Regions from separate parts of the Lysinibacillus sp. C5.1 genome, predicted to be linked through region 2. Evidence: riboswitches for the same ligand, from Rfam matches in the RefSeq annotation. Region 2 holds a riboswitch; each other region holds the start of a gene.

Region 1 (10,487 bases), 1.0 Mb from region 2:
ATTGTTAAGTTAAGTATACCATCATTCATAATTTTGTCAAATAAAGAAAATTGTTTTTTTAATTAATTTGAAAATTTATTTAACAATGTCCTTCAAAAGCCATTATGCCATGGTATACTTGCGCATCATCATCACAAGCTTCGCAGTAAAAACTTTCATCTTCAGACCAAAAAGCCCAAAAACCACCCTCTTTAGTCGCTTCATGTTCATATACTGATCGGAAATGCGCTAATTTCCGTTGTAATGCTTGCTCAAATTGCTCTTTTGTATCAAACGTTTCTTGCGTTTGAATAAAAGCTTCCCAGCCTTCAAATTTCCACCAAGGCTCATAGTCAGCTTTCATGTAAAGTATTGTATACATATTTGCCACATTCCTTGCTGTTATAAGATATTCTAATTTTAGCAAACACTTCTGAAATGTCTATTAAAACACCCTGCAATATGCTATTATTACCTTATTATTCATTATTTAATTTGGGAGGTATTTTTTTTATGTTTTCAAGTATTCGACCTAAGGCCGAGCTAGAACAATTGCTAAAGCGAGGGACCAACTTAAGTGCAACAGGCCGTTTCAACAAGACATTGGCATTTAATCATTTTAATAAACAAGATGAAGAAAATTTAAAAGCTCTCTTTTATAAATTGAAGGATATTACGCCTTCTATGAATGCAATATTTAAAAATTATTTAAATGAAATCTCTCCCTCCTCTCAACAAACGATTAGTGAAGAAAATATTAGTCGCTATTTAACACAATTTTTCTTGGCCACTCGTGATGATGAATATGTGGATGAAACGGTAAAGTTTTTCAATCTGTTTCGAAAAAACCAATATGAACCTGGTAAGTTAATTGTAGTATTTAACCAATTTGCCTTTTATATTACGACTTACATTTTACATAACTTTGGTTTAAAACCATACAAAGCTTTTGAGTATATGAAATCTTTCCAATCAGCTGTCAATGTGGACCAGGAACTGCTTGTGGAAGTATTAACAGAGCGTATAATCGAGAACGTTGTCGCTGAAATTTCATCACTTATGGATGTAAATGCAAAAATTATGTACATGAAAGATTTAGTATTTAGTTTAGATAAACAAAATGAAGAAATACAATCTTCTACTGCTGCAACAGAGGAAATTGCCGCATCAATCAATGAAGTTGCTCGGATGTCCTCGCATATTTCTGAAAAAACAACGGAATCAGTTGATCATGCTGTCAAAGGTAAGAATGCCATTGAGCATGCTTTATCAGAAATTTTTAAAACGGAAGAAACGTTTACTAATATCGTTGATTCGTTTACTGAGTTACAAAAACGTGTCAATGATATCGAACACGTTGTGACATTAATAAACCAAATTGCCGATCAAACAAACTTACTTGCACTGAATGCCTCAATTGAAGCTGCTCGTGCTGGTGAACATGGCAAAGGATTTGCTGTAGTAGCGCAAGAAGTCCGTAAATTAGCAGAAGGAACGGTTTCCGCTCTTAGTGAAGTATCAACAAATGTTCACCATCTGAAAAGTTACTCCAATGATGTATCACATTCCATAACGGAAACAACAACGATTATTAAGGAAGCTACAATTGAGGCAAAACAATCATTACCACTGCTAAATGCTATTGTTGCTGCAATTGAAGGGATTAATCTCGATGTGACCAATACAGCTGCCATTTCGCAGGAGCAAGCTGCTGCCATAGACGAAGTATCAGCACGAATGATTGAAATTTCAGGCCATCAAGATGATATTCGTGATTATAGTTATAATACATCCAGCGATATACACTTACTCGGGCAAGAAATTAATCGTTTCCGTAATGATATTATCGCAAATAATAATGTCCAGTTATCTTCCATTGCTTTATTACAACTTTCAAAAGCAGACCATATTTTATGGAAATGGCGTATTTATAATATGTTCCTTGGTTTAGAAGAAGTGCAACCAAGTGACGTGTCTTCACATACTGAATGCCGACTCGGTAAATGGTATACTGCTCCTCGGACAGTGGAACGTTTTGGTCATTTACAAGATTATCGTGAATTAGACGAATATCACCTACAAGTGCATAAATCGGCTAAGTTAGCTGCGGAAGCATATCAAGAAGGCAATATTCAAAAGGCTGATGGCCATTTACAAGAGGTAGACGAGGCCTCGAAGCGTGTTCTATTCTATATTAATAATTTAATTACGTACTTGGAAAAAGAACGTGTTATGCAGTAAGGTGGAGGGACTACCCTCCTCTACTTTTGGGAGGTTTTAGCGTGAACAAGAGAGCGCTGATTAAATTTTTCGGAGATGTTTATGGAACAGGATATCGCTTTTTTATCAAACAAAAAGCGATAGAATTAGGCTTGAAAGGTTATTGCAAGTTGAATGCTCAAGAGCAAATAGAAGTAGAGGTAGAAGGTTCAAAAAAAGCAATTGATGAATTTCTACTATTTGTTCAAAAGGGTGTTAGCCTACAAGCAGATTCAAATTCTTTTGCTTTAGAACTTTTCGACGATTTAAAAGGTTATGTACGTATGGAGTCGGACATTGTTTAAGTCTGACTTCTTTTTTCTACTTGTCATTTTACACAAGAAAAAACAGTAAGTGACGGACTTTTGCTAATGGTCTTCTATAAAACGAACATACTATAAAGAATACACGCCTAGCAAAATGTGAATTCTACCCATTTGACAAGTGTATTTATTGAGAAACTTAGCAATTAGCAGTAAAATTTATGTAAGTCTTAAGATAATTATTGAAACTTTATGTCGATTTTAACGTATTAAAAGATAGACATATTGAAAAGCAAGGAGGAAGAAACGATGCTCAGTATCGGACAGTTTTTCTCAAGACATACCGCTAGCCTTTTAATTTCTCTATCAACTGTTTCTATTACAGCGTTTGCGGCAAATCCAGGATTCTTCCTTGGTGGTTGTTTGTTCGCTGGCACCTATGCAACGAGCACAACTTTGCTAAAACTAAATCAAAAAAGAAAAGTTATGCACATAGCAGGAATTACAAAGGATGAGTATAAACATATTGATTTACAGCTATCGACAGCTAACAAACATATTCAAACATTAAGCCAAAACTATTTACGAGTACGTTCCGTGTCAGCCTTTAAGCAATTACTCGAAATGACACGTATTTCAAAAAACATTATCAAAATTGTCAAAACTGATCCAAGAAAGTTTTACAACGTGGAGCCATTTTTCTATGCGCATCTTCCTTCTGCTGTTGAATTGACTGAAAAGTATACTATGTTGTCAAAACAGCCTGTCAAAGATAAAGAAATCCAAATTACATTATCAAAAACGCGTGAAACATTAGCGGATTTAAATTCCACGTTTCAAATTGATTTAAAGGATGCACTCTCTAATGATATCGATCATCTTCAAATGGAAATTGAATTCGCAAACCGTTCCAATTTAAAACGGAAAGAACAATTGGAATGGCGAGGCGAGGAAAAATGACAGCTAACAGAGATGCTTTCGTCCATTTAGATTCATTGCAAGGAATCTCACCTCTTGTACAAAGCTATTTAGCATCGTCAAATCAAGAAGCGATGGAGACCTATGAGACACTGTCACCTCTTGCCCAAAGTCGTGCACTTTTATATGCAAGTCAAATTGACCTAAGTAGTTTTGAATCCGTATTATCATTAGGTCAAGACTCTCAACGTGCAGTCTCTCAATTTGCAGATCGTATGCTTGCCCAAGTGAAGGATAAAGATGTCACAAAAATTGGTCAAATGCTAGATTCCTTAATGCAAACATTAGACCGTGTAGACCCTGCGGCACTAGAGCCAAAAAAACCTTCCTTCTTTAAAAAAATGTTCGGTAAAACGAGTCCTAGCGTCAAACAAACATTAACGGAATTTGAACGCATTAGTATTCAAGTCGAACGAATTGGTGTTCAACTCGAACGTGCTCAACTACAACTGTTAAAAGACGTAGAAATGTTAGAACAGCTATATGCACACAATAGAGGATTTTTTGAAGAGCTTGCAACTGCCATTGCAGCTGGACTGATGAAAAAACAGCAAGCCATTGAAGTAGAGTTACCTACAAAAGTGGATATTGTACAAACAACTAAACAACCGCTAGCTATTCAGCAGCTCAATGATTTCACAGCACAACTGGAAAGACTCGACCAACGTATTTATGATTTACAAGTGTCCCAGCAGGTTGCATTACAAACTGCCCCTCAAATACGCATGATTCAACAAGCTAATCAAACGCTTGCTGAGAAAATAGAGTTTTCAATTGTGACACTCATTCCTCTTTGGAAAAATCAATTGGCTATGATGTTATCCATGAATATGGATCATCATTACAATCAATTGGAAGAAAGACTGGCACGAACAAACGAGCGCTTTACTAGTCCTACTTTTGAACAGCAAGTAATGAAATTTAAAGAAACACAGCAGGAGCTTAAAACGGCCATTCAAGATGTTTTTGCTTTGCATACTGCGACAGAACAGGATAGACAACATTTACAACTAGATGTTGCTGGGATGAAAAAAACAACGAAGGAATAATATACTGGGTCGCTAAATATATAAAGGGGTGTCTCAGAAGTTCTCTGTGACACCCCTACTCATTTTATGCGAAATACTCTTTGTAGTAACCACCGATATTACCCGTGTTGTCAATAATGAAAATGAACTCTTCTGTTTCATTTTTCACTTCATACTCTTTTCCTACTGTTAATACGTTGGATACTAAATATTTTGATGCATTCGTATGTTTGCAAGTAACCGTACGAAGTGTTGGCGCATCTTTCCATTTTAAATGTAACATAATTTCTCTACCTCTCTTTACTAGCACTTAGCTAACGTCTATTGTTTATTTTATACGATTTTAGCTCTTTTGTGGAGAAAAAACTATAGAAGTCTATATTTTGTACTTAATGACGTTTTATTTACACATTTACCCTAATAAAATGATACTAGAGGTGTTGTTATGAGTTTTGGTGGTGTTCCGCAATGGTTTTTTATCATCGCTGTTGCATTTGCCATTTGCTTTATTTTATATGCAGAATGGAATTCTAGAAAATAAATGAGTCCATATGTTATGGAACTCCCTTAAGACTGTAGAAACTTGTTTTTACTTTAAAAATACTTTCCTAGCACTCGTAAGCCCTACCGCGACTTTTCATGGTGGGGCTTGCCTAGTGCTATTACATTTTACATGTAGATTTCCGATACGGAGTGCTTTCCTATTACAGATGTGACTGAAGCATTATCAAGTGTCAGCACGGACTGAAATCCATTGATGCTGAAGATAAACGAACGCTACACTTACTTCAGCGTTCGTTTTAAAAACTCTTTTGTACGTTCATGTTCTGGGTTTACTAGCACCTTCGATGGTGGCCCCTCTTCCACAATTACCCCTTTATCCATAAATACAACACGATCTGCAACTTCCTTCGCAAACTCCATTTCATGTGTTACGATTAACATCGTATTTCCTGAATCCGCCAACTCTCGCATAACTTTTAAGACTTCCCCGACCATTTCTGGGTCTAGCGCAGATGTTGGTTCATCAAATAGCATTACATCTGGATTCATCGATAATGCCCGCGCAATCGCTACACGTTGCTTTTGACCACCAGAAAGTTGACGTGGCTTAGCATTGACGTATTGATCCATACCGACGATTTTCAGATATTTCAAGGCTGTTTTCTCTGCTTCATCTTTTGAACGTTTGAGCACCTTTACTTGCCCTACTGTACAATTTTTTAACACATTATGATTGTTAAATAAATTAAACTGTTGGAAAACCATTCCTAAATGGGTACGATAAGCTTTAATATTATGCTTTTCGTTTAAAATATTTTCCCCTTTATAAATAATTTCGCCACCATTTGGCGTTTCAAGTAAATTAATGCAACGTAAGAGTGTTGATTTACCGGAACCTGATGAACCGATTAAGCATACAACCTCTCCTTTTTCTACTTTAAAATTCACATCTTTCAACACTTGGTTACGTCCAAATGATTTACTTAAATGCTCTATTTGAATGATTGCCATTTGTTCGTCCTCCTTAGTCAATTTCCTTTAATTCTTTTTGATAAGCATCCGGTCCATCAAGGCGTTTTTCAACGTATAATAATATTCTTGATGCCGTAAATGTCATGATAAAGTACAGCACACATGCAACAAAGAATGATTCGAAATAGCGGAAGTTATTACCTGATATTGATTTCGTTTGGAAAAATAGTTCCGTTACGCCAATCACACTTAAAACAGCCGTATCTTTAATATTCATAATTAATTGGTTGCCTGTCGCCGGTAAAATATTACGCGCAACTTGTGGTAATACGACATACATCATTATTTGTACATGTCCCATCCCAATAGCAGAAGCAGCTTCGTACTGTCCTTTATCAATGGAAACAATCCCTCCACGAACAATTTCTGCCATATAAGCACCTGTATTAAGCGAAACGACTAAAATACCTGCCGTAATAAAGTGCATATCAATCCCAAAAGCAATATCTAGTCCGTAAAATACTACCATTGCTTGTACAATCATTGGTGTACCACGGAAAAATTCTACATAGCATGTCAGTATAAAATTAACACATTTTAATACATAATATTTTATACCCTTTTTACGTACTGGAATGGTATGCATAATCCCAATAAAAAATCCGATAAATGCACCAATGACTGTACTGATAATTGAAATAAGTAATGTATAATACGCACCTCGTAAAAACATTTGCCAGTTGTTTTCTATTATAGAAATGATCCAATCTAAACTCATGATGTTCCTCCTAACAACGCGTTGTTGCTTGATATCAAATATGCCTTAGCGAAATCATCTCTTCATTTGAATGATGTTGCTTTATTCAAATTATGTGATACACACCATAGACATGAGCATTTATCAGAAGGTGCTACCCTTCTATATAAACGAAAATGATTGAGGCTGCACCGCTTAATAAAAATCCTTTTTATTTCCAAGGATTCATACTTTTATATCAAAAAATAGCATACTAGAAATACTTCCAGTATACTATTTTCCATTTTGGCGCAACCTCAACGAAATTACTGTGCTGCAGGTTGTTGAAGAATTGCTTCTTCCATAATTTTTTGGCGATCATCTTCTGAAATACCTTTTAGGATTTCATTGATTTTATCTAGACTTGCATCACCTTTACGTAAACCAACTGCAATTGAAGTATTTGAAATATCTGTATCAAAGCCTTCTTCGAATGATACAAATGTAAATTTGTCATTCGCTGCTGCAGCGGAAATACCTTCTGGACGCTCTGCTACATAACCATCAATTTTGCCTGCTTCTAAAGCGACACGCATTGCAGAGAAATTCTCCATTGCTGTCTGTTTTACTACGCCTTTAATTTGATCAATTACATTGTAGTTAGACGTATTTAACTGTGAAGTAACTTTTGCACCTGAGAAATCTTGAATAGATTTTGCATCTTCGTATTTACTACCTTTTTTAATTACCATGACGAAATCAGAAGTATAGTAGTTTTCTGTAAAATCAATTGTTTGTTTACGTTCTTTAGTTGGGGACATCCCCGCTACAATCGCATCAATTTTTTTGGATTGTAGTGCTGGAACTAAACCATCCCATTCCATTTTGACAATAACTAATTCTTTTCCTAAACCTTCAGCAATCTTTTTCGCCATTTGTACATCATAGCCGCCTGCATATTCTGCATTATCAGCAATTTTTACTGCACCATTTGAATCATCTTGCTGTGTCCAGTTAAATGGAGGATAACCTGCTTCCATACCTATGCGGAATTCTCCACCTGTTTCTTCTTTCGCCGCATCACCTGATGCTTTGTCTTCCGATTTGTCTCCAGCACCACAAGCTGCTAACAAAATCGCTGTCATTGCCGTTAACATAAATAGCAACCATTTTCTTTTCATCTAAAACTCCCCTTTTCTGTAAAAAAAATAAAGCAACTGTACAAAAAAAGACCTAAGTTTTGAACTTAGGTCTTACCTTTTATTGACAGTTGCCCAAATCCTCACTATAATTTCCATCATTCTGAGATAGCACAACCTAGTAAACTGGAATTAGATTTACTAGGACAGTCCTGCACTTATTCACTGCAGACCCAGCATAAAAGTACGAGCTCCTTTTATACTTCGGCGATATTTCCTTCTCCATTACGTCTTCGCTTGCTTTAACTCAGCAATGGACTAATAAATACCGCGCCTCTACCTCACATAGATAACAGTGAGGTTTGTTTATTTAATTGATATTTAGATATTACTATAAAGCTAGTCTATTCGTCAAGATAGTTTTATCATTTTTCTGACTAATGACAAAATTAGGTTATTATCCTTCTAAAATCCATAAATTACATCTAAGAAAGTAGAAGTGTTGTAATTATTATTTAATATTTTTCCATAAAATATTATCATGTTCAATACTACCGGCAATACAAAAGATTCAGTATTTCTCTACATTTAAAGGCCTTTAGACCAATTGTATAAGGCGAAATTTCGTCTATTCCTTGAGAACCGAAGCTTCCCTATACAGGGACAACAAAAAGCCCTGCAAACCGTTAAATTTGCAGGGCTTGAACACATATTTTTCTATATTAAGAATTTAATAATAAATCTTCTGGATTTTCAAGTAATTCTTTAACTGTTTTAAGGAAGCCTACAGAATCTTTACCATCGATAATGCGGTGGTCATAAGATAGTGCTAAGTACATCATAGGACGAATTTCTACTTCACCGTTCACTTCTACTGGACGTTTTTTAATTGAGTGCATACCTAAAATAGCAGCTTGAGTACCGTTCATAATAGGTGTTGACATTAATGAACCGAATACACCACCATTTGTAATCGTGAATGAACCGCCTTGAAGATCAGCGATACCTAATTTTTTATCGCGAGCTTTTTTAGCTAAATCTGCAATTGAATCTTCAATTTCAGCAAAGTTTTTACGGTCAGCATCGCGAACAACTGGTACTACTAAACCTTCTTCAGTTGATACAGCTACACCAATATCAAAGAAGTTATTTAAGTGAATTTCATCGCCAACGATTTGAGCATTCACATATGGGTATTTTTTAAGTGCAGCCACTACTGCTTTTGTGAAGAATGACATGAAACCAAGCTTAGAGCCTGTTGACTCAAAGAATTGTTCTTTTTTACGTGAACGTAATGCCATTACGTTTGTCATATCTACTTCATTGAATGTTGTAAGCATAGCAGTTGATTGCTTCACTTCTAATAGACGTTTAGCAATTGTTTGACGACGACGGCTCATTTTTTCAATTGTAACACGAGATTCGTCAACAGCTACTACTGCTTTTGGTGCTGCTGGCGCTGCTTGTGGCGCTACTACTGGTGCTGTACCATGAGCTGCAACGTCTTGAACACGTACACGGCCTTGTGGATCTACTGGAGATACAGCTGCAAGGTCAATACCTTTTTCACGAGCAAGTTTACGTGCTGCAGGAGACGCAATGACACGCTCACCTGTAGTTTCTTCTACAACTGGTGCTGGTGTTGGAGCTGCTGCTTGTGGCGCTGCTGGTGTTGGAGCTGCTGCAACTGGTGCTGCAACTGGTGCTGCAGCTGGTGCTGGTGCTGCACCTTCGCCAGCTTCTACAACTGCGATTACTTGACCTACAAGAACAGTATCGCCTTCTTCAGCTAAAATTTGTGTTAGTACGCCAGCTTCTTCAGAGATGATTTCAGCGTTTACTTTATCTGTTTCAAGTTCAACGATAAATTCACCTTTTTCCACGCGGTCGCCCACTTTTTTAACCCACTGTGCAATACTACCTTCTGTAATCGATTCTGCTAATTCAGGGACTTTAATTTCAGCCACTTTCATTTCCTCCTTTGATTAACGTGCATAATGCACATAAAAGGGCTACCGCCTTAGGCAAGTAGCCCAGCTTCCAGTAATGTTGATATGTTTATTTAACTTTAACCGTTTCAGCCACTGCTTCTTCAATGACAGCAGACTGAGCTGCTTTATGAGAATCTGCATCGCCTTCTGAAGTTGAGCTCATTGCAGGACGACCTACATAACGAAGCTTTTTACCTTCAGATAGCTCATATAATGTTTCTAATGCGTAATTCCAAGCACCTTGGTTTTTAGGTTCTTCTTGCACCCATGCAATTTCTTTTACATTTGGATACTTAGCAATAATATCAGCTACTTGCGCTGTTGGGAATGGGTAAAGTTGTTCTACACGCACAATGTGTAAGTGATCGAAGCCTTCTCCATCTTTCACGCGGTCTGCTAAATCGATCATTACTTTACCAGTACCTAATACAATACGCTCAACAGATTCCGTTTTTGTACCTAATCCTGGTTGCTCAATTACTTCTTGGAATGAACCATCTGCTAATTGCTCAGCACTTGCTGCAGCTAATGGATGACGAAGTAAAGATTTTGGTGATACAACAACTAATGGGCGTACACCCTCTGTTTCTAACATTGCTGCTTGACGGCGTAATAAGTGGTAGTAGTTACCTGCATTC
Region 2 (10,487 bases):
CAACAATTGAGCATAGTAGTTATACCATAAAGGAAGAATTTTGGAATGCGCTAACACATGGAATCGGTGCATTTTTAACAGTTCCTGCTACCCTTCTATTAGTGCATAAAGCTCTAACAACCGGTACAAGCACCGAGCTTATTAGTTACATTATTTTTGGTATTTCGATGTTTTGTTTATACATAGCATCGACCTTATATCATGCACTGCCCACACATAAAGTGCTTTTGAAAAAATTAGATCATAGCTCCATCTTCTTATTAATTGCAGGAACATATACACCTGTAGCGCTTATTGCCGTAGGTGGAAAATTAGGAATGAGCATATTTATCATCGAATGGGTTCTTGCCTTTATCGGCATCGTCTTAAAACAATTTTTCGTCCATCGTTTCAAAAAAATCTCGTTGATTGTGTACATTGGCATGGGTTGGCTGATTGTCTTTGCCTATAAACCATTGGTCGCTTATATCTCATTCAACGGGTTTATGACACTTTTACTCGGCGGTATTTTTTATACTGCTGGCACATTTTTTTACAAAAACAAAAAAATAAAGTACAACCACGCAATATGGCATGTCTTTGTGATGGCAGGAAGTGCAACGATGTTCGTTGCGATTTATTTGTTTATGTAAAATTGTCTATTTCAATATAATGACGACTAAAAAAATCAGCCTAGCTCGTAAGCTAAGCTGATTTTATTTTAATGTAATACGGTGTATGTCAAGCGTACCTTGTTCTAACCAATTTTCTGCAATGGAACGGAAAATCGGCACAGAACCCGTTGCATAAAATTTATGTGCGGGCTTAGCATTTGTATCTGCTAAAGTACCATTATACGCAAGCATTTCCTCGACATCCTTTGCTGTTTCTTCCGCAGAAGATAGCACGAAAACATCTTCTCCGACGACAGCTTCAATTTGTTTTTGCAAAATCGGGTAATGCGTACACCCTAAAATGACCGTATCAAATTGTTCGTTTTTTAACGGTTTTAAGCCTTCTGCAATTAAATTATTTGCAAATTGTCCTTTATATTCGCCACTTTCCACTAGTGGTACGAACGTTGGACAAGCCAATGGAATAATGTGGGTAGACGTATTCAAAGACAATAAGGCTTCTTCATACGCCCCACTTTTAATTGTACCTTCTGTTGCAAGCACAACGACTTCATGTCGCTTCGTTTTCTTTACAGCTGCACGTGCGCCAGCATTAATAACGCCTAGTACCGGAAAAGGCATATTACGTTGTAAACTTTCGAGTGCTACTGCAGTCGCTGTATTACAAGCTATGACGAGCATCTTAATATTCATTTTTTCGAGTGCTTTGGCCATTTGCCAAGTAAAATTCCGTACTTCCTGTCGAGTTCGTGGACCATACGGACATCTTGCTGTATCACCGATATAATAAATCGTTTCGTTTGGCAATCGTTTTATTATTTCCTTTGCTACGGTTAGACCGCCTACTCCTGAATCAATAACGCCTATCGGGGCATTCATACTTTCCGCCTCAATCCTGTTTCATGTGTACATGTAGTTTTTGTAAATAGCTCGATAATTGCGCGACTTCTTGTTCGTTAAATCCTACAAGCATTTCTTGCAAATATTGCTGTCTTTTTTCAATAACCTCTTGAATAATTCGTTCGCCTTTTTCGAGAAGATGAACGACAACGACCCGGCGATCATTTTCATCACGCACTCGCTTGACTAATTCATTTTTCTCCATACGATCCACTAAATCTGTTGTCGTACTAAAAGCTAAGTATAAACGGTTTGATAAATCGCCAATTGTAATATCACCGAGCTCTTCTAACCACTGTAATGCAACAAATTGTGGCGGCGTAATTGTATATTGTGAAACAATTTCTCTTCCTTTTTGCTTCACAATGGCCGCAATATAGCGTAGTTCCTTTTCAACCGTTGCAACGGTTTCAGGTGAGTGCTTTGTTACTTCATCCGACATATAACTATTCCACTCCTAAACATGCGTTGAATAGTTCTATTTTGTCGTTTTTTTCACGAAATAGCAAGTGTCCATTAGTCTAATTTGAATTCTTCTAAGCGTAACAGCTCAATTAACGCTTGAGATCGATTTGTTACACCTAGCTTTTGAATTGTATTGGAAATGTGATTTCGCACTGTTTTTTCACTAATACCAAGCTGCTCTGCAATATCCCTCGTTGTTTTTTCAGCTAATAAAAGCGCAAATATTTCACGTTCTCGGTTTGTTAAAAGAGAACGATGATGAGAGCCATTCATTTTCAGTCACACCCTCCTCCCCCGCACGTATTGTAACTTATGTTAAGGAGTGTTGAGCGGTGACGGCTATTTTCATGAATACACCGAGTTTCCACAAAAATTTCAGAAGTTCTTCTTTTTCGCGCGACAAATGACATGAAAAATGGAATTCTTGACGCCCTAGCTTCTTTTTTCGAGCATGCTCGGGAAAATCTGCGTTACCTGCCACAAGAAATTCCACGCCGACCTCCATCCATGCCTATATTCCATTCTGCCTCACTTAAAAAGATGAAGCACTCAATGAATAGCAAATTACATAATCGCTAACTGTGCTAATTGCGCCTTTTCTTCTTGTGATATCGGCACGCTTTTACCTGTTCGTGGATCCATTTGTACTACTGTACCACGACCTGTAAAGCATACTTCATCCTTTTGATTTTTCGCTAAGTAATGGATATCCATTGATGAGTTACCTAATTTCGCTACTTTTGTATATATACGAAGTACATCATTAAAGAAAACTTGCTTTCGATAATCACATTGTAAATCTGCTACAATCGGAATCCCCTTTACCTTGTCGTCCAATGCAGAAGGCATTAATATGCCTAAATGATTAAAATAATCGATTCTAGCCTGTTCAAAATATGTAAAGCTAACGGTATTATTCATATGCCCATACATATCCGTTTCCGAAAAACGCACACGTACCTCAATATAAAATGAAAAATCCTCTGCCCATTTCTCAAAGTCTTCAATATAATTTGCTTTCATATCCCCAACCCCTTTGTGTGATTGCCTACTGTTAATCTATTCGTATTACCATCGTTAAAAAATGAATACAAATTCATTATAAAGGAAGAGAGGCAATTATGATAGAAAAATCAGAAATTTTAGTGTTTTATTCACGATTTCACTCATCTTCTATCTAACAGTCTATAAAAAAACTCCCTTACACTATTGTGTAAGGGAGTAGCATTGTACAATTAGTCAACGTAATGGTCAGAACCGAAGAAGTTACGGAACATTTGCACTGTTGTTGCACGGTTTAAAGATGCGATAGATGTTGTTAAAGGAATACCTTTAGGACAAGCAGCTACACAGTTTTGAGAGTTACCGCAGTTAGCAAGACCGCCGTCACCCATAATTGCATTTAAACGTTCGTCTTTAATCATTGCACCTGTTGGGTGTGTGTTAAATAGACGTACTTGTGATAATGGTGCTGGTCCAATGAATGAAGCTTTTTCAGACACGTTTGGACATGCTTCCATACATACACCACAAGTCATACATTTAGATAATTCATAAGCCCATTGACGTTTACCTTCTGGCATACGTGGACCTTCACCTAAATCATAAGTACCATCGATTGGTACCCATGCTTTCACTTTTTTCAGTGCGTTGAACATACGATCACGGTCAACTTGTAAGTCACGTACAACCGGGAAAGTTTTCATTGGCTCAAGGCGTACTGGTTCAGTCAATTGATCAATCAGTGTTGAACATGATTGACGTGGACGACCATTGATTACCATAGAACATGCGCCACAAACTTCTTCAAGACAGTTCATATCCCATGAAACTGGTGTAGTTTTTTCACCGTTTGCCATCACTGGATTTTTTTGAATCTCCATTAACACAGAAATAACGTTCATACCATGACGGTAAGGAACTTCGAATTTCTGCCAGTAGCTTTGGCCACCTTGTGTATCTTGACGTAAAATTTCAACTTTTACCATTCTTCCAGTATTAGCTGCGATTTCCATAATTCTTAGTCTCCTTTCGCAGAGTAGTCACGTTTACGTGGTGGGATTAATGATACGTCTACTTCTTGATATGTGATCACTGGCTCGCCTGTAGCAGGGTCGAATTTCGCCATTGTTGTTTTTAAGAAGTTTTCATCATCACGTTGCGGGAAGTCTGGTTTATAGTGCGCACCACGAGATTCATTACGAAGTAAAGCACCTTTTGTCATTACTTTCGCTAGGTAAAGCATGTTTTTCAACTGACGTGTAAAGTGAGCACCTTGGTTACTCCATTTTTGTGTATCGTTGATGTTAATGTTTTCCCAACGTTTTTGGAATTCACCAAGTTTTTTATATGTTTCTTCAAGTTGGTCGTTATAGCGTACAACTGTCATTGTAGCAGTCATTAACTCACCAAGCTCTTTATGAAGAAGGTAAGCGTTTTCTGTGCCGTCCATTTTCATGATAGCATCCCATTTCGCTTGCTCTTCTTTAACACGTGCATCATAAATATCTTGCGATAAATCTTCAGCATGCTTTTTAAGATGTTTAACGTAATCTACTGCATTTGGACCAGCAACCATACCGCCATAAATTGCAGATAATAATGAGTTAGCACCAAGACGGTTTGCACCATGTTGAGAGTAATCACATTCACCCGCTGCGAATAGACCAGGAATTTCAGTCATTTGGTTGTAGTCAACCCATAATCCACCCATTGAGTAGTGAACTGCAGGGAAAATTTTCATTGGTAATTTACGTGGGTCATCACCTACGAATTTTTCGTAGATTTCAATGATACCACCAAGTTTTACATCTAATTCATGTGGATCTTTATGAGAAAGATCTAGGTACACCATGTTTTCGCCGTTGATACCAAGTTTTTGGTTTACACAAACGTCGAAAATTTCACGTGTTGCGATATCACGTGGTACTAAGTTACCATATGCAGGGTATTTTTCTTCTAAGAAGTACCAAGGTTTACCGTCTTTATATGTCCAAATACGGCCACCTTCACCACGAGCAGATTCTGACATTAGACGGTTTTTGTCGTCCCCAGGAATCGCTGTTGGGTGAATTTGAATGAACTCACCATTCGCGTATGAAGCACCTTGTTGGTATACGATAGAAGCAGCAGAACCTGTGTTAATAACAGAGTTTGTTGTTTTACCGAAGATAATACCAGGGCCACCAGTCGCCATAATAACAGCGTCTGCACGGAATGATTGAATTTCTTCTGTACGCATATTTTGTGCAACGATACCGCGGCAAACGCCGTCATCATCGATAACAACACCAAGGAATTCCCAGTGTTCATATTTGTTAACTAAACCAGCTACTTCGTGAGAACGAACTTGCTCGTCCAACGCGTATAGTAATTGCTGACCAGTTGTAGCACCTGAGAATGCTGTACGGTGCATTAACGTACCACCGAAACGGCGGAAATCAAGTAAACCTTCTGGTGTACGGTTGAACATTACACCCATACGGTCCATTAAGTGAATAATACCAGGGGCAGCATCACACATACCTTTAACTGGTGGTTGGTTCGCTAAGAAATCCCCACCATATACTGTATCATCAAAGTGAATCCAAGGAGAATCCCCTTCACCTTTTGTATTTACGGCACCATTAATTCCGCCTTGCGCACATACAGAGTGTGAGCGTTTTACAGGAACTAATGAGAATAAATCAACTTCAGTACCAACTTCAGCTGCTTTAATCGTTGCCATCAGACCAGCTAAACCGCCGCCGACAACAATTATTTTGCTTTTCGCCATGATTATTTCTCACTCCTCTTAAAAAATTGCAATGATTGCATGTACTCTTATAGTAGCTTCTATTGAATTATACGAAAGCTAAAATAGCAGCCACACCAACTACACTTAGAATTACGAAAAGAACGTTTGTTACATAAGTAGCAATCTTTTGAGACTGTGGTGATTGTGTAATACCCCAGCTTACTAAGAATGACCACAAACCATTTGTTAAGTGGAAAGTTGCTGATAAAATACCAACAATGTAGAATCCAAGCATAAATGGATTTGCAACGATATTTGCCATCATGTCGTAATCAACGTGTGTACCAAGCGCTTTTTGAATACGAGTTTGGAAAATATGCCATGCAATGAAAATTACTAAAAATACACCTGTGAAGCGTTGTAATGAGAACATCCAGTTACGGTATGTGCTGAAACGCCCTGTATTTGGTGTAGCTGTGAATGCAATGAACACACCATAAAATGCGTGGAACATTAATGGAATGTAGATGACAATCCACTCAACTAGGATAAGAAATGGAATTTTTTCCATTACTGCGGTAGCATCATTGTAACTTTCTGCTCCGCCTGTTGCTGTAAAGTTAATGAATAGGTGCATCGTTAAAAACAGACCTACTGGAATGATCCCAAGTAGAGAATGTAAGCGACGCCATAAAAACTCTCGATCTTTCGACAAGACTGTTACCCCCCTTAGTACTTAAAATAGCACAACAAAAGAAGTCATCATTTTGTAAATGATACTCCATTGACTGTGTATTTCATCATGGTACAATATTATGACATGTTTATTGTACTCTCAAGAGCTACGAGCGTCAAGGTAACATAGAGTTTTTGCTAGACCTTATTAAAGAAGCAATCTAGTACATAACGTGTCGTTTCTTCTCGAAAAATCTATCATTACTTTATTGGTGCTAAATTATAAGAAAATTCTAAGAAAGAAGGATTTCTATGTTAAATAATCCATCTAATACTATCTCATCATTTGGATATGAGTTAATTCGTGATCATGTCCTATCTTCAATACTTGGTAAACATGAGGATGACGTACTATATTGGGCTGGCAAGGAGCTTGCACGGAAGTTTCCTTGTAAAAGTCAAGATGAACTTATCGCATTTTTCGCAGATGCGTGCTGGGGTACTCTAGTATTGACAAAGGAGTCTAAAGATGGGCGCATTTTCCATTTAATGAATGAACCAACCCTTTTACAAATTCAAAATCGTAGCTTTAGACTTGAAGCAGGCTTTATTGCTGAACAAATTCAGCAAGTAAAAGGTTACTTGACTGAATGTTATGATGAGAAGCGTGAAAAACAACAGCTTGTCACGTTTACAGTCAAATGGGATGTTAAAGAACGTATTATGAATACAATAACAAATGAATAAACGTTTAAAGGATTCTTTTGTTAGAACAAACCTTATACGTGGGGACAAAAGGCAACAAGATGTTACTCTTGATGCCTTTTATCATTTTATATAGTAGTTACTGTTTGTGAATTTCTTCTTCTAAATTAAACTCCTCATGTAATGCATTAGCAGCTCGAATCATTTCGTCTTGCGGCACAACAACAGAGACTTTAATTTCCGACGTACTCACCATTTTTACTGGAATATCCTCTCGACGTAAGCGATCAAACATTCTGGCAGCTACTCCAGGATTCGATGCCATCCCAGATCCAATAATCGACACTTTCGCTAAGCCGATTTCAAAATCGGCAAAGCTAAAACCAAGTGACAATTTACTATTTTCTAACACTCGTAAAGCTTCAGCAAATTCCTCTTTTAAAATGGTAAAGGATACAGATGGTTTCACACCTTCAATAATAGCTTGAACAATAATATCAACATTAATGCGGTTTTCTGCCAGTATCGCAAACATATCTGCTAACGATGCAGTTGAATATGTATCATAGCCAATTGTTAAACGAATAATATCTGCTTCGAAAGCAACACCACGTACAATTAAATTTTTCTCCATTTCAACTTCCTCCTTCAATAAAGTACCTACTGTATCCACTACACTTGAACGAATAATCACCGGGATTTGAAATTTTTTTGCTAACTCCACTGCACGTGGATGTAGAATATGTGATCCTAAATGCGAAAGTTCCAACATTTCATCATAGGAAATCTCCTGTAACTTTCTCGCTTTTTCAATATGACTTGGATCAGCTGTATAGACACCATCGACATTTGTATAAATCTCAACACGCTCTGCATCTAATGCTGCTGCAATGGCTACTGCTGTCGTTTCTGCTCCACCCTTTCCAAGTGTTGTAATATTGTTGGCAGTATTCATCCCTTGTTCCCCAGCAATAACAACAATTTGTCCTTGTGTCATATGCTCTTGCATGCGACGAACATCGATTTGATCAATACGTGCATTAAAATGCTTTGCATCTGTCTGCACACCAGCTTGCCAGCCAGTTAATGACACTGCATCATAACCGGCCTCTTGCAAAGCAATCGCAAATAGTGCACTTGATAGTTGCGAGCTCGTCGATAACAGTACATCCATCTCACGCTTAGAGGCATCATCTGATAATGCACGTACCATTTTCGTTAAGTCTTTAGCTGTACGGCCCATCGCTGCTGTCACTACTACTACATCATAGCCACGCTCTTTTTTTGCCATTGCAATTTTAGCGACCTCCTGAATCCGCTCTGTTGAGGCGATTGCAGGTCCACCAAATTTCAATACAATACTTGCCATTTTCATCATTCTCCTTTTTTAGATTCGTTTCTAGAACAGCAAAAAGGCAGCCCTCACATAACGTGAAAGCTGCCTGCAACATGTACAATAAAATAGCTTGCGCATGTGTGATAGCTCTCCGAAACGTCAAGATTCGACAGTCCTACATCTGTTAAATGCAAAACCAGCAAAGTTTCGGAACAACGATACTTCACTTCGGCAAGCTCCCCTTTCACACATCATCACTGGATTTGTCCATCCTTCGATGTGCTACTATTGAACCTTGCACCTCTATCATCACTTAAAATAGTGAAATGTAATTTTACCTTTTATGAAAATACTTCGTTATTATGCTTTATTGCACAATCGTTCATACAAGGATTGTTAGAACATAATGGTATTACCATTGCTATGTTCTATTCCAACATTAGCATATGTCTAATCCTTTGACAACGTCTGCTGCTGAAAATAAGTGTAAATAATGTTCGCTAAGTTTGCAGGCATTCCTGCTTCTTGAAGGGCAAGCTCACTCGCCTCACGAATCTTTTTAACTGAGCCAAAATGCTTCAATAGCTGTTGCTTTCGTTTCGGTCCAACACCTTCAATGCCATCGAGTACAGATTGAATCGCATTTTTTTCATGTTGTTGCCGTAGGAATGTAATAGCAAAACGGTGCACTTCATCCTGAATACGTTGAAGTAAATAAAAGCCATCACTCGTTCGTTTTAATGCGATAACATCAGGCGGATCTCCGAATAAGAGCTGAGATGTATTATGCTTATCATCTTTTGCTAAACCAGCGATTGGAATAACAAGACCAAGTTCATCTTCCAACACTTCTCGTGCCACTTCCATCTGTCCTTTACCGCCATCTATTAGCACTAAATCGGGCAATGGCAAGCCTTCTTTTAATACCCTCGTGTAACGGCGGCGTATCACTTCCTGCATTGCCCCGTAATCGTCATGTTTTGCGGCTGTTCGTGTTTTGTATTTACGATATTCTTTCTTTGCCGGTTTACCATCAATAAAAACAACCATTGCTGATACCGCATCCGTACCATGCATATGGCTATTATCGAATGCTTCAATGCGCAATGGTGCTGAAATGCCTATTGCTTCGCCTAGTGCCTCGCATGCGCCAATTGTACGTTCTTCTTGTCGCTCAATCAATTGGAATTTAGCAGCCACAGCAATTTCCGCATTTTTCATAGCCAAATCAACTAGCTCTTTCTTTTGCCCTCGCTTCGGTGTCAGTACTTTAACCCCTAATAATTCGGTTAAAATTGCCGCATCAATAGCCTGTGGAATGAAAATTTCTTTCGGTTTAATATGCTCTAGCTTTTCATAAAAGCGTCCGACAAACGTTAAAAATTCTTCCTCCACGTCCTGATAAATTGGGAAAATGGAGACATCCCGTTCAATTAACTTGCCTTGACGAACGAAAAACACTTGCACACACATCCAACCTTTTTCAACCGCATAACCAAAGACATCGCGATTGGTCGTATCACTAGACACGATTTTTTGTTTTTGCATAACCGTCTCAATATGTGCAATTTGATCGCGGAACTCCTTTGCTCGCTCGAATTCTAGTTGCTCTGCCGCGACTAGCATCTTGTCCTCAAGTTCTTTTTTTACTGCCTCAACACCGCCATTTAAGAACTTCGTCATATCTTCAATCATATCGTGATAGATGTGAGCATCAATATCCTTTACACATGGAGCTAAGCACTGTCCCATATGATAGTACAAGCAAACCTTGGTTGGTAATTGCACACATTTTCGCAGCGGATAAAGTCTATCAAGCAGCTTTTTCGTCTCACTTGCTGCATACGCATTTGGATAAGGACCAAAATATTTTGCCTTATCTTTTTTTACTTTACGTGTTGTAATAAGTCGTGGATGTTTCTCGTTCGTAATTTTTAAATACGGATATGTTTTATCATCCGTAAGCATGATATTGTATTTAGGATCGTGTAGCTTTATAAGGTTCAACTCTAAAATAAGTGCCTCCAAATTAGATGAAGTCACAATATACTCAAAA
Region 3 (10,487 bases), 1.6 Mb from region 2:
AATCCGGGAGGACCATCTCCCAAGGCTAAATACTACCTAGTGACCGATAGTGAACCAGTACCGTGAGGGAAAGGTGAAAAGCACCCCGGAAGGGGAGTGAAAGAGATCCTGAAACCGTGTGCCTACAAGTAGTTAGAGCCCGTTAATGGGTGATAGCGTGCCTTTTGTAGAATGAACCGGCGAGTTACGATTACGTGCGAGGTTAAGCTTTAGAAGGCGGAGCCGCAGCGAAAGCGAGTCTGAATAGGGCGAATTAGTACGTGGTCGTAGACCCGAAACCAGGTGATCTACCCATGTCCAGGGTGAAGGTGAGGTAACACTTACTGGAGGCCCGAACCCACGCACGTTGAAAAGTGCGGGGATGAGGTGTGGGTAGCGGAGAAATTCCAATCGAACTTGGAGATAGCTGGTTCTCTCCGAAATAGCTTTAGGGCTAGCCTCGTGATGAGAATACTGGAGGTAGAGCACTGTTTGGACTAGGGGGCCATCCCGGTTTACCGAATTCAGACAAACTCCGAATGCCAGATATTTATACACGGGAGTCAGACTGCGAGTGATAAGATCCGTAGTCAAAAGGGAAACAGCCCAGACCACCAGCTAAGGTCCCAAAGTAATCGTTAAGTGGAAAAGGATGTGGCGTTGCACAGACAACCAGGATGTTGGCTTAGAAGCAGCCATCATTTAAAGAGTGCGTAATAGCTCACTGGTCGAGTGACGCTGCGCCGAAAATGTATCGGGGCTAAACGATTCACCGAAGCTGTGGATTGACATCTACGATGTCAGTGGTAGGAGAGCGTTCTAAGTGCGTTGAAGTCAGACCGGAAGGACTGGTGGAGCGCTTAGAAGTGAGAATGCCGGTATGAGTAGCGAAAGACGGGTGAGAATCCCGTCCACCGTATGACTAAGGTTTCCTGAGGAAGGCTCGTCCGCTCAGGGTTAGTCGGGACCTAAGCCGAGGCCGATAGGCGTAGGCGATGGACAACAGGTTGATATTCCTGTACCACCTCCTCACCGTTTGAGAAATGGGGGGACGCAGTAGGATAGGGTAAGCGCGCCGTTGGTTGTGCGCGTCCAAGCAGTAAGGCGTGTGTGTAGGCAAATCCGCACACTGTAACGTTGAGCTGTGATGGCGAGTCCGTATGGACGAAGTTCCTGATTTCACACTGCCAAGAAAAGCCTCTATCGAGGTGAGAGGTGCCCGTACCGCAAACCGACACAGGTAGTCGAGGAGAGAATCCTAAGGTGTGCGAGAGAACTCTCGTTAAGGAACTCGGCAAAATGACCCCGTAACTTCGGGAGAAGGGGTGCTCTTGAGCGTGCAAGCGCATGAGAGCCGCAGTGAATAGGCCCAGGCGACTGTTTAGCAAAAACACAGGTCTCTGCAAAACCGTAAGGTGACGTATAGGGGCTGACGCCTGCCCGGTGCTGGAAGGTTAAGAGGAGTGGTTAGCGCAAGCGAAGCTGCGAATTGAAGCCCCAGTAAACGGCGGCCGTAACTATAACGGTCCTAAGGTAGCGAAATTCCTTGTCGGGTAAGTTCCGACCCGCACGAAAGGCGTAACGATCTGGGCACTGTCTCAACGAGAGACTCGGTGAAATTATAGTACCTGTGAAGATGCAGGTTACCCGCGACAGGACGGAAAGACCCCGTGGAGCTTTACTGTAGCCTGATATTGAATTTTGGTACAACTTGTACAGGATAGGTAGGAGCCAGAGATCTCGGAGCGCCAGCTTCGAAGGAGGCGTCGGTGGGATACTACCCTGGTTGTATTGAAATTCTAACCCATGCCCCTTAGCGGGGCAGGAGACAGTGTCAGGCGGACAGTTTGACTGGGGCGGTCGCCTCCTAAAAGGTAACGGAGGCGCCCAAAGGTTCCCTCAGAATGGTTGGAAATCATTCGTAGAGTGTAAAGGCACAAGGGAGCTTGACTGCGAGACCTACAAGTCGAGCAGGGTCGAAAGACGGGCTTAGTGATCCGGTGGTTCCGCATGGAAGGGCCATCGCTCAACGGATAAAAGCTACCCCGGGGATAACAGGCTTATCTCCCCCAAGAGTCCACATCGACGGGGAGGTTTGGCACCTCGATGTCGGCTCATCGCATCCTGGGGCTGTAGTCGGTCCCAAGGGTTGGGCTGTTCGCCCATTAAAGCGGTACGCGAGCTGGGTTCAGAACGTCGTGAGACAGTTCGGTCCCTATCCGTCGTGGGCGTAGGAAATTTGAGAGGAGCTGTCCTTAGTACGAGAGGACCGGGATGGACACACCGCTGGTGTACCAGTTGTCTTGCCAAAGGCATCGCTGGGTAGCTATGTGTGGACGGGATAAGTGCTGAAAGCATCTAAGCATGAAGCCCCCCTCAAGATGAGATTTCCCATTACGCAAGTAAGTAAGATCCCTCAAAGACGATGAGGTAGATAGGTTCGAGGTGGAAGTGTGGTGACACATGGAGCTGACGAATACTAATCGATCGAGGACTTAACCAAAAAGTTTGAAACATTCAATGAACGTTTATCCAGTTTTGAGAGAACGAGTTCTTTCAACTGAATAAGTGAAGTGATGATGGCAAAGAGGTCACACCCGTTCCCATACCGAACACGGAAGTTAAGCTCTTTAGCGCCGATGGTAGTTGGGGGCTTCCCCCTGTGAGAGTAGGACGTCGCTTCGCTTATTTTTTATGTGGAGGATTAGCTCAGCTGGGAGAGCATCTGCCTTACAAGCAGAGGGTCGGCGGTTCGAGCCCGTCATCCTCCACCATTTATTTATTATGAAAGTACTATTATCGCGGGGTGGAGCAGTGGTAGCTCGTCGGGCTCATAACCCGAAGGTCACAGGTTCAAATCCTGTCTCCGCAACCAAATAAAATTAAGGTCCCGTGGTGTAGCGGTTAACATGCCTGCCTGTCACGCAGGAGATCGCCGGTTCGATCCCGGTCGGGACCGTCCTTATTTGTGCCGGTGTAGCTCAGTTGGTAGAGCAACTGACTTGTAATCAGTAGGTCGTGGGTTCGACTCCTATCGCCGGCACCATCCCTTGGAGGGGTAGCGAAGTGGCTAAACGCGGCGGACTGTAAATCCGCTCCTTAGGGTTCGGCGGTTCGAATCCGTCCCCCTCCACCAGCTCTTTATTCAATAGGGGCATAGTTCAACGGTAGAATAGAGGTCTCCAAAACCTTTGGTGTGGGTTCGATTCCTACTGCCCCTGCCAAATTTTTTAGGTTAGACTACTGTTATATTACATATGGCGGTTGTGGCGAAGTGGTTAACGCATCGGATTGTGGTTCCGACATTCGTGGGTTCGATTCCCATCAGTCGCCCCATAATAAAATATTGGGGTATAGCCAAGCGGTAAGGCAACGGATTTTGATTCCGTCATGCCTAGGTTCGAATCCTAGTACCCCAGCCATTTATTTCTTAATATGAGCCATTAGCTCAGTTGGTAGAGCATCTGACTTTTAATCAGAGGGTCGAAGGTTCGAGTCCTTCATGGCTCATCATATTTGCGGGTGTGGCGGAATTGGCAGACGCACTAGACTTAGGATCTAGCGCCGCAAGGCGTGGGGGTTCGACTCCCTTCACCCGCATCATCTATATTTCAAATTTATAATTGCCAGGATAAATAATCTTATGCACATGCGGAAGTAGTTCAGTGGTAGAACACCACCTTGCCAAGGTGGGGGTCGCGAGTTCGAACCTCGTCTTCCGCTCCAAATGTGCCGGGGTGGCGGAACTGGCAGACGCACAGGACTTAAAATCCTGCGGTAGGTGACTACCGTGCCGGTTCGATTCCGGCCCTCGGCACCATTTTTAATATTTAGCGCCCGTAGCTCAATTGGATAGAGCGTCTGACTACGGATCAGAAGGTTGTGGGTTCGACTCCTGCCGGGCGCGCCAATAAATGAACGGAATGTAGCTCAGCTTGGTAGAGCACTTGGTTTGGGACCAAGGGGTCGTAGGTTCGAATCCTGTCATTCCGACCATCTTTTTAACAAATGGGGCCTTAGCTCAGCTGGGAGAGCGCCTGCCTTGCACGCAGGAGGTCAGCGGTTCGATCCCGCTAGGCTCCACCATAATTGTTTCATTCCGGAGGTATACCCAAGTCTGGCTGAAGGGATCGGTCTTGAAAACCGACAGGCGGGTAACACCGCGCGGGGGTTCGAATCCCTCTACCTCCTCCATTTTCCGGGTCAGTAGCTCAGTTGGTAGAGCATTAGATTGAAGCTCTAAGTGTCGGCGGTTCGATTCCGTCCTGACCCATCATTTTTGCGGGTGTAGTTTAATGGTAAAACCTCAGCCTTCCAAGCTGATGTCGTGAGTTCGATTCTCATCACCCGCTCCAAGAGGGGCCTATAGCTCAGCTGGTTAGAGCGCACGCCTGATAAGCGTGAGGTCGATGGTTCGAGTCCATTTAGGCCCATTTTAAAATTATTCCGAAGTAGCTCAGTTGGTAGTAGCACCTGACTGTTAATCAGGTTGTCGCAGGTTCGAGTCCTGCCTTCGGAGCCACGGCCCCTTGGTCAAGCGGTTAAGACACCGCCCTTTCACGGCGGTAACACGGGTTCGAATCCCGTAGGGGTCATCAAGCATGTAGCAAATTTTGCTACATGCTTTTTTTTGTTTTTTAAGCATTTAATTATTGTCATTAAGGCATTAAGTATTGTGTAAATCATCTAACTTTTAATTTGCCGTTTTAAATTTGAACAAAGTATTTCATATATAAAAGATGTATGTTTTCTTACGGATTTTTTCGTGGTGAATTGTATGCTGTTCATCTAATATGGGGATAGATGGAGGAAAACGATATGAATTTACAAGAGATACAACGTTTTTTAGCACTTTATCAATTGGAACAAAATGAGTCGGAACAATGGCTTACAAATAGATTACAGCAAGTTGCCACAGAGGGAGCATATATTCCTACAACGGAAGAGCTTACTTTTGGCGCAAGAGTAGCATGGCGTAATAGTAATAAATGTATTGGGAGATTATTTTGGCAATCACTTCATGTTGAGGATGCTCGTGAGGTTTTAGATGAGCATGCTATTTTTGAGAAATTACTTCACCATATTCGATATGCAACAAATGGCGGTAAGATTCGTCCGACTATAACGGTATTTGCCTCTGATAGAGTAAAAATATGGAATCACCAGCTTATACGTTATGCAGGTTATGAAACAGAAGCAGGGATTATTGGTGATTCCCATTCGGTGCCATTTACAAAAGTGTGCGAGTCACTTGGCTGGCAGGGAGCAAGAACAGCATTTGATGTGCTACCACTTGTGATCCAAGTAGATGGCCGTAAACCGCAATGGTTTCCAATCCCAAGTGGTGATGTATTAGAAGTTGCGATTCGTCACCCTGAACATCCTAAGGTAGAAGAACTAGGAATGAAGTGGTATGCGGTGCCAATTATATCGAGCATGCGCTTTCAAATGGCGGGTATTGACTTTCAGGCAGCCCCCTTTAATGGCTGGTATATGGGGACAGAAATTGGGGCGCGGAATTTAGCTGATCATGACCGTTATGATATGTTACCGAAGATAGCAGAAATTTTTAATCTTGATACAACAAAGCAAGCATCTCTTTGGCGTGATCGTGCGCTAGTAGAATTAAATATTGCTGTTCTTCATTCCTTTAAAGAAGATGGCGTAAGTATTGTTGATCATCATACCGCAGCACAGCAATTTAAGCTATTTGAAGAAGCAGAGCACAAGGCAGGGCGCGATTTAACAGGCAACTGGACTTGGTTGATTCCACCATTGTCGCCTGCAACGACACATATTTTCCATAAACCGTATGTAAATGTCTATCATACACCTAATTATTTTTACCAAAAACCCCCATACTAATGATGAAGAGGCAGCTCATTGTAGAAAATGAACTGCCTCTTATTAATTGATATATTCATTTTTAGAAGCTCTAAATGAACAGAAGAAGAGTAGAGCTGTAACGGCAACAAATAGCCACCCAGCGATATCCCAGCCGCCAAATAAATCATGTAAATAGCCAAATAAAATTGGACCAACTGCGGCTAATAAATAACCTAATGATTGTGCAAAGCCAGATAAATCTGCCGCCTCAAAAGCCGTACGTGTACGTAATGTAAAGAACATCATGGCAAGTGCAAATGAAGCTCCACCTGCTAAACCAAGCAATATCATCCATAACACAGCAAGACTAGTCCATTCCATCACAACGCCTGTAAAACCGATGACATAAAATGCTGTAAACATTAAAACGAGTGGACGCTGAGATGTCATTTTGCTAGCAATGATAGGCACAACTAATGCCATAGGCACTTGTGAGATTTGCATGATGGAAAACATCCAACCCGCACGATCAGCGGCTACGCCTTGTGCAATATAAATTTCAGGAATCCAAGCTGCGGTAGTATAAAATAATAACGATTGTAGCCCCATTGCCCCAGTAACTGCCCAAGTAACTGGTGATTTCCACAATGGTATACGCGCTTTTGTAGAGACTACAGTTGGCTCAGGTTTATTAAACTTTAATTGGGGTAACCAAATCACAATTGTTAATATGACTAGCGCTAGAGCAATAGCAAGTGCACCTTGCCAGCCCAGTACTGCATTCGCTATAGGATAGCTAATACCAGCACCGATTCCCGCTGTTAAATTCATAGACATTGTAAAAAACGCCATTAGTAAGCCAACATGATATGGAAATTTTAATTTTAGTAGACCTGGAATAAGGACGTTACCGAATGAAATGGCGACACCAATAATCATTGTACCAAGTACGAGTAATCCCGTTGTCCCAAGTGAACGCAGGACAATTCCTACTGCTAATAAAATTGTTGATAAAAATAGTGTTAGTTCAAGTCCGAGTTTTCTTGCAACTACTGGTGCAAAAGGGGATACTATTGCGAATGCAAGTAATGGTATCGTTGTAAGGAAGCCTGCAAGTACATTGGATATACCAAGATCTTCACGTATAAAGGATATAATTGGACCTACAACTGTTAAGGGCATACGTAATGTAGATGCTAGAAAAATTACACCGATGACCAACAGTAGGGTTGTTCCCTTCCAGTTAATCTTTTTGCTAGGATAAGTAGATTGTTCGTTCGTTGTCAAAACTTGTACCTCCCTGATAGAACAATTATAATTCGAACCACTATAACACTTTATCACACTATTAAAAATAGTAGAAAATTCATAAAATACGGAACATTAATGGTTTTATTGAAATGTCTAAGGTCGTATGTTAAACTAAGAGACATCATAAATTTAATAATTATATGCCTCATGTTTGTATTGAGGTAGAGGTCGCGGTATTTATGAGTACGCTAATGGAAATGACAAGCATTAAAGATGTTAGCTGAAAGGAAATATCGCCGAAGTGTGAGGGGACTTGAAAACCTCATGCTGGGGCTGTCTCCGAAAGGAACAGAACTGTCACGTTGGACAACGTGTTGCGCTATCATTTTGAAGAAACAGAGGATTTACTTAGCCATCACAACGTTCATGTGATGGCATTTTTTTGCCTCTTATAAAAGGAAGGAAGCTTTAACGTGAGTGAGATAAAAGTTAATCAGCTCGGCCATAAAGCACCGAAGCTGAAAAAAGAATTAAAAAGCCGTCATATTACGATGATTTCATTAGGCGGTACAATTGGGACTGGGCTATTTTTAGCAAGCGGTGGCGCTATTGCACAGGCTGGACCAGGTGGTGCACTACTTGCTTACGCATTAATCGGTATAATGGTGTACTTTTTAATGACTAGCTTGGGCGAAATGGCAGCCTATATGCCGTCATCGGGTTCATTTAGTACGTATGCAACAAAATTCGTAGATCCTGCACTTGGCTTTGCCCTTGGTTGGAACTACTGGTATAACTGGGCGATCACAATTGCAGCAGAAATTGCAGCTGTTTCGCTAATTATGAAATATTGGTTTCCTGATAGCTCCTCTGCACTATGGACAGTAGTATTTATTGTGATTGTACTAACATTCAATTTACTATCTGTTAGAAGCTATGGTGAAAGTGAATATTGGTTTGCCATGATAAAAGTGGCGACTGTTATTGTTTTTATTATCGTCAGCCTATTGATGATTTTTGGGATTTTAGGAGGGCAAGCACCGGTTGGTTTCACGAATTTCTTTATAAGTGATGGTCCATTCCATGGTGGCTTCCTTGCAACATTCGGTATATTTTTAGCAGCTGGTTTCTCGTTCCAAGGAACAGAATTATTAGGTATCACTGCTGGAGAAACGGATGACCCTGGAAAGAATATTCCAAAGGCTGTAAAATCTGTCTTCTGGCGTATTATTTTATTTTATATTTTAGCTATTGCGGCGATTGGGATGTTGATTCCATTTACGGATTCGCGTTTATTATCTGAAGATATTGCGGTATCTCCATTTACATTAGTATTCGATCGCTTAGGCATTGCTTTTGCTGCCTCATTAATGAATGCAATTATTTTAACTGCAATGTTGTCTGCAGGTAACTCTGGTTTATATGCATCATCCCGCATGTTATGGCAATTAGCGGTAGATGGACATGCACCTAAAATTTTCACAAAATTAAGCCGTCGTGGCATTCCAATTTATGCATTACTGCTTACATTGGCAGTAGGCTGTCTAGCATTTTTAGCATCATTTTTTGGTGATGGCGTTGTCTATATGTGGCTTCTAAACGCTTCTGGGATGTCAGGCTTCATTGCATGGCTTGGTATTGCCTTTAGCCATTATCGCTTCCGTCGAGCGTTTGAAGCACAAGGGCTGGATCCGAAATTACTACCATACAAGGCAAAGCTATATCCATTTGGTCCGCTCTTTGCTTTCACCGTATGTATGATTGTTGTCATTGGCCAAAACTATACAGCATTCACGGGTGATTCAATTGACTGGTATGGCGTGCTTGTTTCATATATTGGTATCCCACTCTTTGTTATACTGTGGCTAGGCTATAAAATAAAACATAAAACAAAAATGATTCCACTACAAAAATGCGATTTAAAAGTGGAAAAATAATAATGAGAACTGTCCTAAATGTTAGGGCAGTTTTTATTTTTGTTGTACACATCTATTTGACAATGAACCTCGCAGTAACAGCTAATTGTCATAGCAAAAAGTGTTAAAGTGACGCAGTCGCTTTAACACTTTTTCTATTATTTCATCTTTATTTTATTAAGCAAATAGCGTTTCCCATAATAGGTAAATATTTAACGCTACGACGATGACAACGACACACCAGCCAAGAATTGTTGTGATACGGTGATTGACGAGGCTACCCATAATGTCCTTTTTACTTGTGAACATCACAAGCGGGATAAGCGCAAAGGCAATACCGAATGACAGGATGACTTGGCTTAATACAAGCGCATAGGTTGCATTGACGCCAGATGCAATAATGACCAATGGTGGAATCATTGTAATGGCTCTGCGCAAATAGAGAGGAATTCTACGCTGGATAAAGCCTTGCATGACAACATCTCCTGCTAGTGTACCGACTGAAGAACTTGCAAGTCCTGCAATAAGAAGACCAAGGCCGAAAGAAACGGCTGCCATAGGGCCAAGTGCATCTCGTAATCCGTTATAGGCAATGTCTAAATCCTCAACTACTAATCCTTGCGTATGGAACACCGCTGCTGCAATAATCAGCATGCTCATATTAATCGCGCCGGCAATAATCATTGCAATTACAATATCAATAAACTCGAAACGGAAAATACGTCGTTTTTCATTATCATTACGACCAATAACGCGATTTTGTGTTAAAGAAGAATGTAAATAGATTGCATGCGGCATAACAGTAGCTCCTAAAATACCTGTTGCAAGTAATAGGGAATCGACTCCATCGAAATGTGGTGTCAGCATTCCGAGTGTCACTTCACCCCAATTTGGTTGGGCTAAAAATGTCTGGAACGCAAATGCGAGCACTACAATTAGCACCATACCAGAAATACCAGCTTCGAAGGCTCTAAAACCTCTGCGTTGTAGCTCTAAAATGGCGAATGAGCCGACTGCCGTAATTAGTGCCGCTGGTAGCATTGGGATGTTAAATAATAAATATAGACCGAGGGCAGCACCGATAAACTCTGCAAGATCAGTTGCGATAATTACAAGTTCAGCCTGTATCCATAAAAATATTGAAGTTTTTTTAGAAAAGTTCTCTCTTGCTATTTCCGGCAAATTCTTTCCTGTTGCAATGCCAAGTTTTGCTGATAAAGATTGAATTAGTACAGCCATTAAGTTGGAAAAGGCAATAACCCAAAGAAGTAAATAACCGTACTGTGAGCCAGCCGTAATATTTGTGGCAAAGTTGCCGGGATCTATATAGGCAACCGCTGCAATAAATGCCGGACCTAGAAAGGGTAAAATCCGTTGCCAGCCTTTTATGTCGCCATCTAAAACAGCTTCGGCTGCCGACTTATTAATCGGTTTATAGGCCATGTTGTTCCCTCGTTTCAAAAAGTATCGTAAGTGAAATAAAGTTTCCTATAGGAAAATAATGATACTACTATT

What was found. Region 2 has a riboswitch for lysine ahead of I5435_RS16455 (aspartate kinase). Riboswitches for the same ligand answer to the same signal wherever they lie in the genome.
Positions count from the first base shown of each region.
Region 1: linked by a shared signal. The riboswitch ahead of I5435_RS11240 (transporter substrate-binding domain-containing protein) and the one ahead of I5435_RS16455 (aspartate kinase) in region 2 are both predicted to bind lysine.
Region 3: linked by a shared signal. The riboswitch ahead of I5435_RS01165 (amino acid permease) and the one ahead of I5435_RS16455 (aspartate kinase) in region 2 are both predicted to bind lysine.

Region 1 covers NZ_CP066226.1:2,323,212-2,333,698, reverse strand. The annotation lists gene I5435_RS11280 (DUF1033 family protein) at 80-361, opposite strand; gene I5435_RS11275 (methyl-accepting chemotaxis protein) at 493-2,220, shown strand; gene I5435_RS11270 (acylphosphatase) at 2,262-2,543, shown strand; gene I5435_RS11265 (5-bromo-4-chloroindolyl phosphate hydrolysis family protein) at 2,811-3,461, shown strand; gene I5435_RS11260 (toxic anion resistance protein) at 3,458-4,528, shown strand; gene I5435_RS11255 (DUF6501 family protein) at 4,593-4,790, opposite strand; gene I5435_RS11250 (amino acid ABC transporter ATP-binding protein) at 5,291-6,022, opposite strand; gene I5435_RS11245 (amino acid ABC transporter permease) at 6,036-6,761, opposite strand; gene I5435_RS11240 (transporter substrate-binding domain-containing protein) at 7,046-7,900, opposite strand; lysine riboswitch at 8,020-8,205, opposite strand; gene odhB (2-oxoglutarate dehydrogenase complex dihydrolipoyllysine-residue succinyltransferase) at 8,581-9,825, opposite strand; gene I5435_RS11230 (2-oxoglutarate dehydrogenase E1 component) at 9,917-10,487, opposite strand, start outside.
Region 2 covers NZ_CP066226.1:3,352,810-3,363,296, forward strand. The annotation lists gene trhA (PAQR family membrane homeostasis protein TrhA) at 1-632, shown strand, start outside; gene racE (glutamate racemase) at 696-1,493, opposite strand; gene I5435_RS16415 (MarR family winged helix-turn-helix transcriptional regulator) at 1,504-1,956, opposite strand; gene I5435_RS16420 (helix-turn-helix domain-containing protein) at 2,031-2,252, opposite strand; gene I5435_RS16425 (hypothetical protein) at 2,290-2,472, opposite strand; gene I5435_RS16430 (acyl-CoA thioesterase) at 2,544-3,002, opposite strand; gene sdhB (succinate dehydrogenase iron-sulfur subunit) at 3,215-3,994, opposite strand; gene sdhA (succinate dehydrogenase flavoprotein subunit) at 4,000-5,754, opposite strand; gene I5435_RS16445 (succinate dehydrogenase cytochrome b558 subunit) at 5,822-6,430, opposite strand; gene I5435_RS16450 (YslB family protein) at 6,703-7,137, shown strand; gene I5435_RS16455 (aspartate kinase) at 7,235-8,464, opposite strand; lysine riboswitch at 8,568-8,745, opposite strand; gene uvrC (excinuclease ABC subunit UvrC) at 8,882-10,487, opposite strand, start outside.
Region 3 covers NZ_CP066226.1:232,252-242,738, forward strand. The annotation lists rRNA gene I5435_RS01040 (23S ribosomal RNA) at 1-2,482, shown strand, start outside; rRNA gene rrf (5S ribosomal RNA) at 2,549-2,664, shown strand; tRNA gene I5435_RS01050 (tRNA-Val) at 2,678-2,753, shown strand; tRNA gene I5435_RS01055 (tRNA-Met) at 2,780-2,854, shown strand; tRNA gene I5435_RS01060 (tRNA-Asp) at 2,866-2,938, shown strand; tRNA gene I5435_RS01065 (tRNA-Thr) at 2,950-3,025, shown strand; tRNA gene I5435_RS01070 (tRNA-Tyr) at 3,032-3,115, shown strand; tRNA gene I5435_RS01075 (tRNA-Trp) at 3,130-3,203, shown strand; tRNA gene I5435_RS01080 (tRNA-His) at 3,240-3,315, shown strand; tRNA gene I5435_RS01085 (tRNA-Gln) at 3,327-3,401, shown strand; tRNA gene I5435_RS01090 (tRNA-Lys) at 3,417-3,489, shown strand; tRNA gene I5435_RS01095 (tRNA-Leu) at 3,498-3,579, shown strand; tRNA gene I5435_RS01100 (tRNA-Gly) at 3,631-3,705, shown strand; tRNA gene I5435_RS01105 (tRNA-Leu) at 3,711-3,799, shown strand; tRNA gene I5435_RS01110 (tRNA-Arg) at 3,813-3,889, shown strand; tRNA gene I5435_RS01115 (tRNA-Pro) at 3,899-3,975, shown strand; tRNA gene I5435_RS01120 (tRNA-Ala) at 3,990-4,065, shown strand; tRNA gene I5435_RS01125 (tRNA-Ser) at 4,081-4,173, shown strand; tRNA gene I5435_RS01130 (tRNA-Phe) at 4,180-4,252, shown strand; tRNA gene I5435_RS01135 (tRNA-Gly) at 4,261-4,334, shown strand; tRNA gene I5435_RS01140 (tRNA-Ile) at 4,339-4,412, shown strand; tRNA gene I5435_RS01145 (tRNA-Asn) at 4,425-4,501, shown strand; tRNA gene I5435_RS01150 (tRNA-Glu) at 4,503-4,574, shown strand; gene I5435_RS01155 (nitric oxide synthase oxygenase) at 4,798-5,844, shown strand; gene I5435_RS01160 (CynX/NimT family MFS transporter) at 5,887-7,092, opposite strand; lysine riboswitch at 7,271-7,446, shown strand; gene I5435_RS01165 (amino acid permease) at 7,530-8,993, shown strand; gene I5435_RS01170 (Nramp family divalent metal transporter) at 9,150-10,415, opposite strand.